4 regions of the Cytobacillus spongiae genome follow, and region 4 is predicted to be linked to each of the others. Evidence: riboswitches for the same ligand, from Rfam matches in the RefSeq annotation. Region 4 holds a riboswitch; each other region holds the start of a gene.

Region 1 (3,153 bases), 500 kb from region 4:
CTCTTCTCCATTCATCCATTCCAAGCAATGCACCAATATTAACTGAGCGCATCCCTGCCTCACAGCCACGTTCAGGTGCGTCTAGGCGGTAGCGATAATTCCGCTTTGGACCGGCCACATGGATTTCCTTATAAATATCTTCGTTATACACTTCTTGATAGACAGTCAACCCATCTACCCCATGCTCTACTAATTTCTTATAGCCCTCGGCATCTAATGGCTGAACTTCAATCGCTAAGGATGAAAAGTGCTTCTTCATAACCTCAACACTTTCACATAAATAGTCTACTGACGAGTGAATATTCGATTCACCTGTTAGGATAATACAATGCTTAATCCCCATTTCCACTAGCGCTTTAGACTCTTGATCAATTTCAAGCATCGAAAGCTTCCTTCTTGGAAAATCATTGTCAAAGCTAAAGCTGCAATACGTACATTTATTTACACAATAATCGGTTATGTACAACGGAGCATATAACCCCATCACCCTACCAAAATGCTGTACAGTTAGCTGATGCGCTTTCTGGGCCATTTCTTCTAAGCAATACTCAGCTGCTGGTGAAAGAAGTACAAGTAGATCTTGCTCAGAAAGGCTTTCTTTCGCTAACACCCTCTTCACGTCGTTTGGCGTGATATGTTGAAAAATATCTTCAAAGGGTAAATTCCTTACTGATTCATACTTTTGATAGAAGCTCATTAACTACCCCTCCATTTCTAATCAATAGGCCAGGTTCATATTCACTCCGAATGCGGCAATGACAGCCCCTTCCCCTTGCTTTCATTCCAAAAAATCAACTTAATGCAGATGAATTATCCTAAGAAGCCCGTTAAAGGAGATGAAGCCTTTGCTTGAACAGATGTAGGTCCTAACCCTGATAAATAAGCTTTTCTTCCCGCTTTTACAGCTAGATCAAATGCAATGGCCATTTCAACTGGATCATTTGCTGTAGCAATGGCCGTATTGACTAGAACAGCACTGGCACCTATCTCCATTGCCTCTGCTGCTTCTGATGGCTTCCCAATCCCTGCGTCCACTACAATTGGAACATCCATTTCATCTATCAGAATTTGGATGATTTCTTTCATTCGAATTCCCCGATTCGTTCCAATTGGTGCGCCAAGAGGCATAACTGCAGCAGCGCCTGCTTCCTGCATTTTCTTTGCCGCCATTAGGTCGGGGCTCATATAAGGAAGCACAACAAAGCCCTCTTTTGCTAAAACCTCAGTCGCTTTAATCGTTTCTTCATTATCAGGAAGCAAGTACTTCTGATCAGAGATTACTTCAATCTTAATCCAATTTCCCATTCCACATGCTCGAGCTAATCGAGCAATCCGTATCGCTTCCTCCGCAGTTCGAGCTCCTGAAGTATTTGGCAGCAGCACCATATCCTTTGGGATGTCCTCTAGAATATTCTCTTCCCCCTGTGCTTCTAAATCGACTCGACGAAGCGCTACGGTAACGACTTGTGATTGCGATTTTTCAAGTGCTTCCTTCATTTGTTTATGATCCGCAAACTTTCCAGTCCCTGTAAATAAGCGATTATGTAGATCCACTCCACCAATTGTTAATACATCCTTCATCCTTAATTCCTCCTCCAAGTTGGTAATACACAAAACGGATATTTCTACAAAATTCCGTATCATGTCCGTTCATGACAATATGTAGATGTAGATTAAAACACAAAAAAGCTTACCCAATTTAGGTAAGCTTTTACATTTAAAGTAATAGAAAAGCACACACGGAGCCTTCCATGTCTACGCTTCTATAAAAGCTTCCCTACGTTGGTACTAACCAAATCAGGTTCAAGGGTTAGACATTCGTCCTCTCAGCCATACGGCACCCCTAGCATTCACTGTATAAAATTGTCATCCATAATCCAAAGTTATGAATCTATCCCCATTTTTATCACACTATCACCTTGTTGTAAACTGTAAACGCTTAATACCATATATATCCAGGCGGTTTCACAATAGTTACTTTCCTTAAACCATAGCTAAATGAATATGAACATAACAACTTGATCGTCCGTTTATATACGCTGGCAGAACTATTGAGAACAGCTTTATTTTTAAAAAAACTGCCCCTCAATCACTTGAGAAGCAGCTCATTATTTATTGGAGTTTTTTCACAACTGGAATGTAGATATCTATTTCCTTATTGTCGTCTCCATAGCATCTTTCATCATAGAGTTCAAATTCGGCAGTGCCTGTATGTTCATAACCTGATTGAGGGAACCACTCGGTAAAGACTTTGTTCCACGTCGATTGAATAGAAGCGGTAAAGGCTGCTTCATCTGCTTTCGGAGTAGTAAATACAGCATATTCCTGTTCGGGAAAGCTTCGATACACCATTCCTTCAAGAGGCTTTGTACCAGCATCAACTTCCATCCCGATTACGTAAGTAAATTCGCCCGATTCAGGCTGAAAATCGGTACATAAACCTAACTCAACGTGTTTGTGAATTGGGCTTGGGATATTCGCCCCTAAATCATTTCGAATATATTGTTGCCAAAACTCTGGTATATCCCGGTTATTTTGTCCATCCTCATTTCTTGTCTTTAGTTCATAGCCTATGATGTGAAAAGCAGGTTTTACAGTTAATTTCGGTTCCATTCTTACTCCTCCTTGAAACTCCTTTGGTTTTAGGCAGACTTTTCCTCGAAATGGTCCAGACAGATATTCGGCTTTTCGGTACTGCTTTGGTGACATTCCAAAGTGCTTTTTAAACGCCCGATTAAATGACTCTTGATACTGAAATCCTACCTCTAACGCAATGTCAATGACTTTCTCATCGTGATAAAATAACCGCTCCGCTGCTACCGTTAACCTTCTTTTTCTCACATATTCCATCACAGAATCACCAACCATCGCTTGAAAGACGCGATGAAAATGATAAGGAGAAAAGCAAGCCTTCTCTGCTAGCGACTCAAGCGTTAACGTCTCCATCAAGTGGTCTTCTATATAATCAAGAGCTCGTTGAATACTAGCCTCATAATCCATCTGTTATCACCTACCCACTTCTCACTATATCAGAGAACAAATGTTTGTTCTTAACATTTTTTGCTAAGTATAGCATCCAATTGTCATTCTATTCATTTACTAAACTTTAACATAACCCACTATACATTTTGAGGAATTGATGTAAAAATTAAC
Region 2 (3,153 bases), on a different replicon from region 4:
ATTCCCATGTTCATTGAACAGGATGATGCGATCAATGATTTCCAATACGTGATCCAGCTTGTGCTCAATGATAAGCAGTGTCTTATCCTGACATGTTTCCTTGACGATATCCCAAATGGATTTCGTACTTTCCACGTCTAACATCGAAGTGGGCTCATCTAGGAACAGAGTATCAGGCTCAAGGGCCAATACTGAGGCTATGGCCAATTTCTGCTTCATTCCTCCAGAGAGTGTGGAGATTTTCGTATGTGGATCTTGTAGCTTTAACTTTACGCTATCCAACAGCAAATCAATCTTCCCCGGCATTTCTTCACGGGGAACTTGTACATTTTCTAAAACAAAGGCGAGTTCCTCATCTGCATAAGGCATGCAAAATTGAGAGTCTGGATCTTGAAATACAAATCCCCATGAATCCGGATGTTCAATGGAAGAGCATTTCATCGGGACATCAACTGCTTGTGGGATTATTCCTGCCAATACATGAAGAAAGGTTGATTTCCCTGATCCAGATGGTCCTAAAAGCAAAACTTTTTCTCCACTGCGAATAGCCAAATCTAAATCGTTAAACAACAATTTTTCTGATTTTGGGAATTTCAAGCGCAAATTTTCCACATGCATTACATCATCTCTCCCTTATCCATCCAATGCATCGAACTCTTTCTGATCCGCTCTTCTGACCAGGTTTGTGACGCCTGTGTTCTCCAATGCCCTTACCAGATAATAGGAACCAATCCCCGCAATGACAATGGAGCCTATCAGTCTTGCAGCAATGAACAGGGATAAATTCCATACTGCCAAATCCCCCATATACCCTTTAAAGTAGTCCAAGAGTATGGAGCCGAAAGCAGAGCCCACGGCTGCAGCACAGATCACCAGAAGGTCATACCGTTTATAACGGGTCAATAGAAAGACCAATTCTGCAAACAACCCCTGTATCATGCCGAACAGGAGTACTTCAAGGCCCCATTCAGAACCCATCAAAAATTCTCCGGAAGACGCTGCAATCTCAGCTAATAGTGCCACACCGGGCTTTCTTAGGATCAAAAATGCGACAGTTGCGGCCATAAACCACATCCCGTAAATAAGTTGATCAGCATGTATCCCCAATGGTTTTAACACATTATAGAGAGGTCCCCAAAGCTTGTAAATAATCCCGAAACCAATTGAAATGACCACTGTTATTAAGATGTCCGTCAATTTTAATCTAGACATGTACATCACCTTCGCTTCCCGAAGTCAGTACAGATTGAAATGACCACTCTTCCATGGTGTATGCCATTTCCCAAAACTGCAGCTCATAGATGCTGCTTACGATAAAATTCTCTCTCATTCTTACTTTGTCTGATTCAGACATCGTTTCCGCTAATTCATCGAGTCGGATGATTTGCTCCTCCACCAATTCCCTGAACCACTCCCCGCCATAAGCTGCAATCCATTCCTGGTAGATGGTCTCTTCTGGAGTACACGCCTTCAGCCTTTCTCCTATTTCGTAATAGAGCCAGTAACAAGGAAGGATGGTGGCCAGTATGTCTGCGAGACCTCCAAGCTGTGCGGAACGATACATATGAGATGTGTATGCATAAGCCGTGGGAGAAGGTTTAAATTCCCTTTTTTCTACTTCCGTGATTCCTAATCGTTCAGAAAAATTCTTATGAAGGGAGAGCTCTGCTTCATTCGTTCCCACAGCATGTGCTGCCATTCGTGATGTAGTATGTAAATCCATTGCCTTCGCAGCTCCCAGAGCCTGCACTTTGGAAAAATGAGTGAGGTAATAGGCATCCTGCAGGATGTAGTATCTGAAGTTCTCAATGGGGAGTGTTCCGTCACCGATTCCTTTGACGAAGGGATGTTGAAAGCTTGCTTCCCAGATTTCTTTCACTTCATTTCTTAAAAACATAGAAAATGACATTGTCTCTTACTCCTTTTCCAGACGACCCGAACAGGCAATAAAAAAAGCCACTTCCCGCTATGCATACAGCATACAGAAAGTGGCTTGAGATCATAGGAATAAACGGATATTCTACGTGACCATCAAACACCACTTCCCTCCGCTGGTCTCAACCAGATCAGGTTCAAAGGGTCTTAAAGTCACACTTTAATCTCAGCCTTTTACAAGGCACCCCTAGTGGATCGTCCAATTAAATTTTGTATTCGAAGCTATCGTACCATGATTCTTTTACTTGTCAACACTTTTTATCTATCTCTCACTGATTGATCATGAGTAAAAACCCATTGATATCATAGAACAGACCAACAAAAAACCCTATTTAAAATCCATAAAAAAATTTCTTCAGCAAATAAATTCACGACTCTGAAAAAAATGTATAAATATAATAAATAATGAATTAAAATTGATGATTTCCATGCTAAAACAGGACGAACCTCCATCATCAAGGTTCGTCCCTGTCCCATTATTTAAACCATCCCTTTTCTCTTGATTGGGTGATGGCTTCGATTCGATTTTTGACTTCCAATTTGTCCAGGATGGTTGAGATGTAGTTACGGACGGTACCCGTTTTAAGGCTGAGTTCGTCGGCGATTTCCTTAGTGTTTTTTCCGTCGGCAACAAGTTCCAGCACTTCTTTTTCCCGGTCAGTCAGGGGGTTTTCTTCCCCATACACATCATCCATTAGTTCAGGGGCATATATACGCTTTCCGTCCATCACAAGTCGGATGGAATTGGCCAGTTCCTCACTTGGGCTATCTTTTAATAGATACCCTTTAACCCCACCCTTTAATGCACGCTGAAAATAACCTGACCGGGCAAAGGTGGTGAGGATAATGACTTTGCACTCTTCTCCCTTCAATTCCTCTGCTGCTTCGAGCCCCGTTTTTTCAGGCATTTCGATGTCCATGATACAGATATCGGGTTTAAGCTCGTGTACGAGAGCAATGGCTTCTTCACCATTGCCCGCTTTTCCGACAACCTCCATATCATCTTCCAGGCTCAGCAGCGAGCCCAGGGCACCTAACAGCATCCTCTGATCTTCAGCGATTACAATCCGAATCATTCCATTCCCTCCCTGTCAGTCTGTTTAATCACTTTAGGGACCCTCATAACCAAAGTGGTACCCTTATCTGAAATAATCTCCAAACTTCCATTCACAAACTCCAGCCGTTCCCTCATTCCGATCAGGCCGCTGCCTTTAGAGT
Region 3 (3,153 bases), 290 kb from region 4:
TTACCGATACTATGCAGGATGCATAATATAACTAGACTTGATTAGTACATTTAGTTCTAATTAAGTCTAGATTTTTTTCGTTTTATGATTGAGAATTATATTACATATTAATAGAAGTAGACCTAAGTAAGACAGCAGATTGTGGAAGAAAAAGCCTAAACCAAGTTTACAGAATTGATTCCAATTTTAGCAAAAAGGGGATGTATACATGTATAAAATTAATGAAGTCTCATCAATCGCTGGCCTATCTACTCATACGTTAAGATATTATGAAAAAGAAGGGATATTGCCTCCAATTAATAGAGACCACACAGGGAATAGATTGTATACAGAAGAAAATATTGCATGGCTTGATATAGTTACCTGCCTAAAGGAAACGAATATGCCTGTCCAGCAAATAAAAGAAATCGTCAGATTAAGTATTATTGGGACTACTACCATTGAAGAAAGAAAAAGAATCCTGCTCTCCCATCGAATAAAAATCGAAAATCAAATAAAAGAATTAGAATTGAATATTAATAAAGTAGATAGAAAAATTGCATTCTATGAAGGAAAGGATGAATGTTAGTCATCCTTTCACTTTCTCTTCATATTGTTTAATTTGATCCTTAATTAGCTGTAGTTCTTCTATTGAAAGTTCACTTAAAGCGTTTTTGATGCCCTCCTCCAACTGAACTCGATTTTTTTCAAGGTATTGATTCCACCAGTCGCGCAATCCCTCTGTCCTGTCAAGTAAGTGCTCTACGTCGATTTCTTCTATTTCATCATCTGAAATATATTCCATCACCACACCTAAAAATCTGTTTAGCTTTGATATTTCATTGTCAGTATTCCTATTACCCATTTCTTCAAGCTCTTCTGATGACTTGCGGGGCATCCGTAATTCACTCCTTTTCTATATAGTTTTATTCTCCTTTAATCCACCAAATTTCATTCCTAATGAAAAAAAACCAGCATACCTGTAGGATAGCTGGTTTTCATCGTACTATTTATTTTGCAAATCGATGGTTTCCAATTTCAAATGTGACTGTTCTTGTTTGGAGCCATGTGCTGCTAATAATATTTGGATTATAGAAATATAAAGAGTCCTTTCCTATTTCATCATGTTGAATAGCTTCTTTAACCGCTTGTTTTGCTTCATCTCCAGCGGGCTGGTTAATCGTACCATTGTCGACAGGTTGAAATTGCTTGTCCTCATATATAACTTCTTTTATTGTATCTGGGAACTGGTCACTTTCTACTCGGTTTAAGACGACCTCTGCAACAGCAACTTTTCCTTTAAATGGTTCCCCTTCAGCTTCAGCATGTACAAGTCTAGCTAATAACTCTTTTTCAGATGGAGTTATGGAAGAATCTTGAACAGGTTTTGGCACGATGATTTTTTTTCCGCTTAAATCTTGGTCATCCTTTAAAAAATTTACGATCTTGATTTCTTTCTCTGATACACCGAACTCTTTTCCTTTATCTAGAAGAGTTTCCCCTTTTTTCATCTTATACACTTTAACACCGTCTATAAGTTCAGCAGAAGCACTGTTATTAATCTGGATGAAAGAGAATGAGAGGACTCCCATGAATACGACTAAAGAAATTAGTTTTCTCATCGATATTCCTCCTTTTTCTATTGAATTGAAAAACATACGTTATACCTTATCACAGTCTCTCTGGAAGATTCAATATAAATGATTTCCATGTTATTTATTCCTACCCTTTAATGGAAATGTAAGCAATTAACTAGTCAAATCATAAAAATCTGCTATAATGATGGGAGTATTTCATTACAAGAATCTGTTATCCTTATTTCTTTCACTCCCACGAAAAGGTGAAAGAAACTTAGCTACGTTTAACAGACCTAATTGAATAAGAAGAATTGTAGGGGGACCAGTTGATGCTGGTTGAGATTTCATCCGAAAGATGTTGACCCTCAGAACCTGATCTGGTTGATACCAGCGTAGGGAACATATTCTATAAAACAAATATTCATTTGTTTAATCGATATGCGCCTTGGTTCTGAGCCTTGGCGTTTTTTAGTTCCCTCCATTTCTTTTTAATACCTAATATTTTACATAATACAACAAGGAGGAATGAACATGAAGAAAAAATGGCTTAGTTCATTATTAGCTTTAGGATTACTTGTAGGATGTAGCAATGATGGAGAGGAAAATAAATCGGCTACAGATAAAAAAGAAAAACAAGATTCCCTTGAAAAGGTTTCTGTCGTTTTAGACTGGACACCAAACACAAACCATACAGGTCTTTACGTGGCTAAGGATAAAGGATACTTTGAAGAAGAAGGCTTAGACGTAGAAATCATCATGCCAGGGGAAGCCGGTGCCGATCAGCTAGTGGCATCAGGAAAATCTGAGTTTGGTGTAAGCTATCAAGAGTCGATTACACAAGCTAGAATTCAAGATGTACCAATTGTTTCAATTGCAGCGGTCATCCAACATAATACGTCTGGATTCGCTTCACCTGCCGATAAAAATATCCAATCCCCAAAGGATTTTGAAGGAAAATCTTATGGTGGTTGGGGTTCACCTGTAGAAAAGGCTGTCATTGAGTCAATCATGAAGCAAGAAAACGCGGATGTAAATAAAGTTTCTATCGTGAATATGGGTGACAGCGATTTCTTCACAGCAGTTCAAAGAGATATTGACTTTGCCTGGATATATTATGGATGGACAGGAGTAGAAGCAGAGCTAAGAAATGAAGAAATCAATATGGTGTACTTAACCGACTTTTCGGAGAAACTAGATTATTATACTCCTGTTTTAACTACGAATGAAACCATGCTTAAGGATCAACCAGATACCGTAAAGGCTTTTCTAAAAGCCGTAACGAAAGGGTATGAATTTTCTATTGAAAACCCTTTGGCAGCTGCTGATATCTTAATTGCTGCTGCACCAGATCTTGATGCAGAACTGGTGCAAAAGAGTCAAGAATGGCTTGCACCAAAATATAAAGATGACGCAGCTAAATGGGGCGAACAAAAGCTCAAAGTATGGGAAAACTATGCAACTTGGATGTATGAAAATAATCTACTAGAAAAGGAATTAGATGCGAAAAAAGCATTTACAAATGAATTCCTACCAGAGTAAGGAGATATGTCAAATGGCAAATTCACTAGTGAGTATTCAAATACTACCAAAAACAAAA
Region 4 (3,153 bases):
AAGAAAATATGCTTGCATTGTATTTGAATCTGGGAAATTTGTTCTTCTAATTGCTCGATTATGTTCTTTAATCGATTAATTTCTTCTTTTAAATAGGATACTTGTTTCACCTTATTTATAGATGGCTGAACCATTTTCAACGAACTCCTTCGCTTTTTCCTTCATTCCTTCTATGATTAAGCCGTTCTCTGATTGGGCCATGTGACGAATGTCTTGAGAGATTCGCATCGAGCAAAATTTCGGACCACACATTGAACAAAAATGGGCCGTCTTTGCTCCTTCAGCAGGAAGTGTTTCGTCGTGGTATTCTCTTGCTCGGTCAGGGTCTAGTGATAAATTAAATTGATCGTGCCAGCGGAATTCAAAGCGCGCTTTTGATAAGGCATTATCTCGAACTTGAGCACCTGGGTGGCCTTTTGCTAAGTCAGCGGCATGTGCTGCAATTTTATAAGCGATAACACCTTCTCTAACATCCTCCTTGTTCGGCAATCCTAAATGCTCTTTAGGCGTCACGTAACAAAGCATCGCTGTGCCAAACGAGCCAATCATTGCTGCTCCAATGGCAGATGTAATGTGATCATATCCTGGAGCTATATCGGTTGTTAATGGACCTAGTGTATAGAAAGGTGCCTCTTTACAAATCTCAAGCTGTTTATCCATGTTCTCTTTTATTAAGTGCATCGGAACATGTCCTGGACCCTCTATCATAACTTGCACATCATGCTTCCATGCAATTGCTGTTAGTTCGCCTAGCGTTTCAAGCTCTGCAAATTGGGCTTTGTCATTGGCATCGGCTATTGAGCCTGGTCTTAACCCATCTCCTAAAGACACAGCAATATCGTAGGCTTTTAGAATCTCACAGATTTCTTCAAAATGAGTGTAGAGAAAATTTTCCTGATGATGAGCCAAGCACCATTGGGCTAAAATAGAGCCCCCACGCGAAACAATTCCTGTTGTTCTAGTTGCAGTCATTGGGATATACCTTAGCAACACACCTGCATGGATCGTAAAGTAATCCACCCCTTGCTCGGCTTGCTCAATTAATGTATCCCTGTACACTTCCCATGTGAGATCTTCTGCAATCCCATTCACTTTCTCAAGTGCCTGATAAATAGGAACAGTTCCAACTGGGACAGATGAATTTCGGATTATCCATTCTCTTGTTGTATGTATATTTTTTCCTGTTGAAAGATCCATAATCGTGTCAGCTCCCCACCGAGTCGCCCACGTCATTTTCTCTACTTCTTCTTCTATAGATGAAGATACCGCTGAGTTCCCAATATTCGCATTTATTTTCACATGAAAATTTCGTCCAATGATCATCGGTTCTGATTCCGGATGATTGATGTTTGCTGGGATAATGGCACGTCCAGAAGCTACCTCTTTACGAACAAATTCTGCATCAAGTTGCTCCCTAATAGCAATGAACTCCATCTCAGGTGTGATGATTCCTCTTTTGGCGTAATGCATCTGCGTTACATTCTGTTTCCCCTTAGCTCTGAGCGGACGATCAACAATATTTGGGAAAACTTCTACTTTTGTTAAGTCTTCAATTTTTTTATATCCGTTATCCTCCGGCTTTACATCTCTACCTTTGTATTCCTCCACATCCCCACGCTCAATTATCCAATTTCTTCTTATTTTTGGCAGACCTTTCTGAATATCGACTACCTGAGTAGTATCCGTATAAATCCCACTCGTATCATAAACACGAATTGGCGCATTTTCTTCTGTACCAAATACTCCCTCCGTTGAACTTTGAGCAATCTCTCTCATTGGAACCTGAATATCAGAGCGTGATCCCCCCACATACACTTTTTTACTGTTTGGAAATGAATAACTTCCTTGAAAATTAGTAGTCATGTTAATTCCTCCTTGAATTTTCTGTCCGAGTTCATGCTTTCTTCGGACTCGGATTCTTGTTTTCTTGCTTTTTCTGTCCGAAATCACCCTTACCTCGGACTCGGTTTCTCGTTTTCTTGCGATTTCTGTCCGAAATCACCCTTTCTTCGGACTCGGATTCTTGTTTTCTTGCCTTTTCTGTCCGATATCACCCTTTCTTCGGACTCGGATTCTCTTTTTCTTGTCATTTCTGTCCGAAATCACCCTTTCTTCGGACTCGGATTCTCTTTTTCTTGTCATTTCTGTCCGAAATCACCCTTTCTTCGGACTCGGCTTTTCGTTTTCTTGCCATTTCTGTCCAAACACACAGATCTCTCCGTCCAATTCCCTCCTCTCCATGCTTGGTGAGGCTAATTCCAGTTTTCTGACTCTTTTTACTCTCATGATCATAGGCACAACAAAAAATCGGGCTCAATATGAACCCGATAAAAGATAAAACAGTATTCTCCAAGTTAAGCAAGACTGTTCTACTTTCCTACGCTGATATGAATCAGATCAGGTTCAAAGGGTCAATTAGCTTTATAGCGCTTTTCTCTCAGCCCTGCTCATAGGACTCCCCTAGTAGATCAAACTATTCAATTGTTATACGTTATGATTGCTGCCGCAATTTTAGAAGTAAAAACAAAGAATCTTCTATACAAAAAAGCCCCTAGCAATTCGTACACTGGGGCCTGAAACAAAGGTAATTCGATAGCTCAAGTCTTTGGTACTTTGTGCATTCAAGTACCAATGATTGCTTTTAATACGCAAAAAAACAGACTGTTGCTAGGAATCTACTATGTATGTGATTATCCATACACTTCCCTACGCTGGTACGAACCAGATCAGGTAATTAGGGTCAAAGACTATAATGGGTCTTAATCTCAGCCGGCCATTCCGGCACCCCCAGTGCCAAATTATTCAAATTTCCTTCTCAATATACCATAACGTCTTTAATTTGCAAATACCATTTTTTCTTTCACTTATTCATTTTTAAAGCATAGGCTTAGCTCGCTCCATACATCAAAGCAATTCCCATCTATATCATAAAAAACAAAATTTCTACCAGGATGCCCACGGTCCTCTACCCTTCCCACTTGAACACCCTTTTCACATAACTCTTCGTAAAACTCTTGCAACGCCCTTTCTCCGTCGACTTCGAAGGTTAAAGAAAAATGCTCGTTTCCGTTATCATCTAAAAAATTGGCACTTTGATTTTTCAATGCTTTGACTAGAAAAAAACTTTGGTTGGCAAAGTTAATTATTGCCTTC

What was found. A riboswitch is a leader RNA that binds a small molecule or an ion and turns the genes downstream of it on or off. The one in region 4 is predicted to bind thiamine pyrophosphate.
Region 1: another riboswitch for thiamine pyrophosphate. It lies ahead of LS684_RS02720 (thiazole synthase); the one in region 4 lies ahead of thiC (phosphomethylpyrimidine synthase ThiC).
Region 2: another riboswitch for thiamine pyrophosphate. It lies ahead of tenA (thiaminase II); the one in region 4 lies ahead of thiC (phosphomethylpyrimidine synthase ThiC).
Region 3: another riboswitch for thiamine pyrophosphate. It lies ahead of LS684_RS06720 (ABC transporter substrate-binding protein); the one in region 4 lies ahead of thiC (phosphomethylpyrimidine synthase ThiC).

The regions. Positions count from the first base shown of each region.
Region 1 is NZ_CP089997.1:511,610-514,762, reverse strand. It holds gene thiH (2-iminoacetate synthase ThiH) at 1-697, opposite strand, end outside; gene LS684_RS02720 (thiazole synthase) at 811-1,581, opposite strand; TPP riboswitch at 1,758-1,855, opposite strand; gene LS684_RS02715 (AraC family transcriptional regulator) at 2,113-3,000, opposite strand.
Region 2 is NZ_CP089998.1:462,486-465,638, forward strand. It holds gene LS684_RS22830 (ABC transporter ATP-binding protein) at 1-618, opposite strand, end outside; gene LS684_RS22835 (ECF transporter S component) at 634-1,218, opposite strand; gene tenA (thiaminase II) at 1,205-1,909, opposite strand; TPP riboswitch at 2,027-2,134, opposite strand; gene LS684_RS22845 (response regulator transcription factor) at 2,412-3,011, opposite strand; gene LS684_RS22850 (sensor histidine kinase) at 3,008-3,153, opposite strand, start outside.
Region 3 is NZ_CP089997.1:1,303,566-1,306,718, reverse strand. It holds gene LS684_RS06740 (SDR family oxidoreductase) at 1-26, shown strand, start outside; gene LS684_RS06735 (MerR family transcriptional regulator) at 209-568, shown strand; gene LS684_RS06730 (hypothetical protein) at 569-877, opposite strand; gene LS684_RS06725 (cell wall hydrolase) at 990-1,601, opposite strand; TPP riboswitch at 1,862-1,972, shown strand; gene LS684_RS06720 (ABC transporter substrate-binding protein) at 2,088-3,095, shown strand; gene LS684_RS06715 (thiamine-binding protein) at 3,109-3,153, shown strand, end outside.
Region 4 is NZ_CP089997.1:1,013,357-1,016,509, reverse strand. It holds gene LS684_RS05385 (hypothetical protein) at 1-134, opposite strand, end outside; gene thiC (phosphomethylpyrimidine synthase ThiC) at 112-1,863, opposite strand; TPP riboswitch at 2,358-2,472, opposite strand; TPP riboswitch at 2,687-2,799, opposite strand; gene LS684_RS05375 (VOC family protein) at 2,865-3,153, opposite strand, start outside.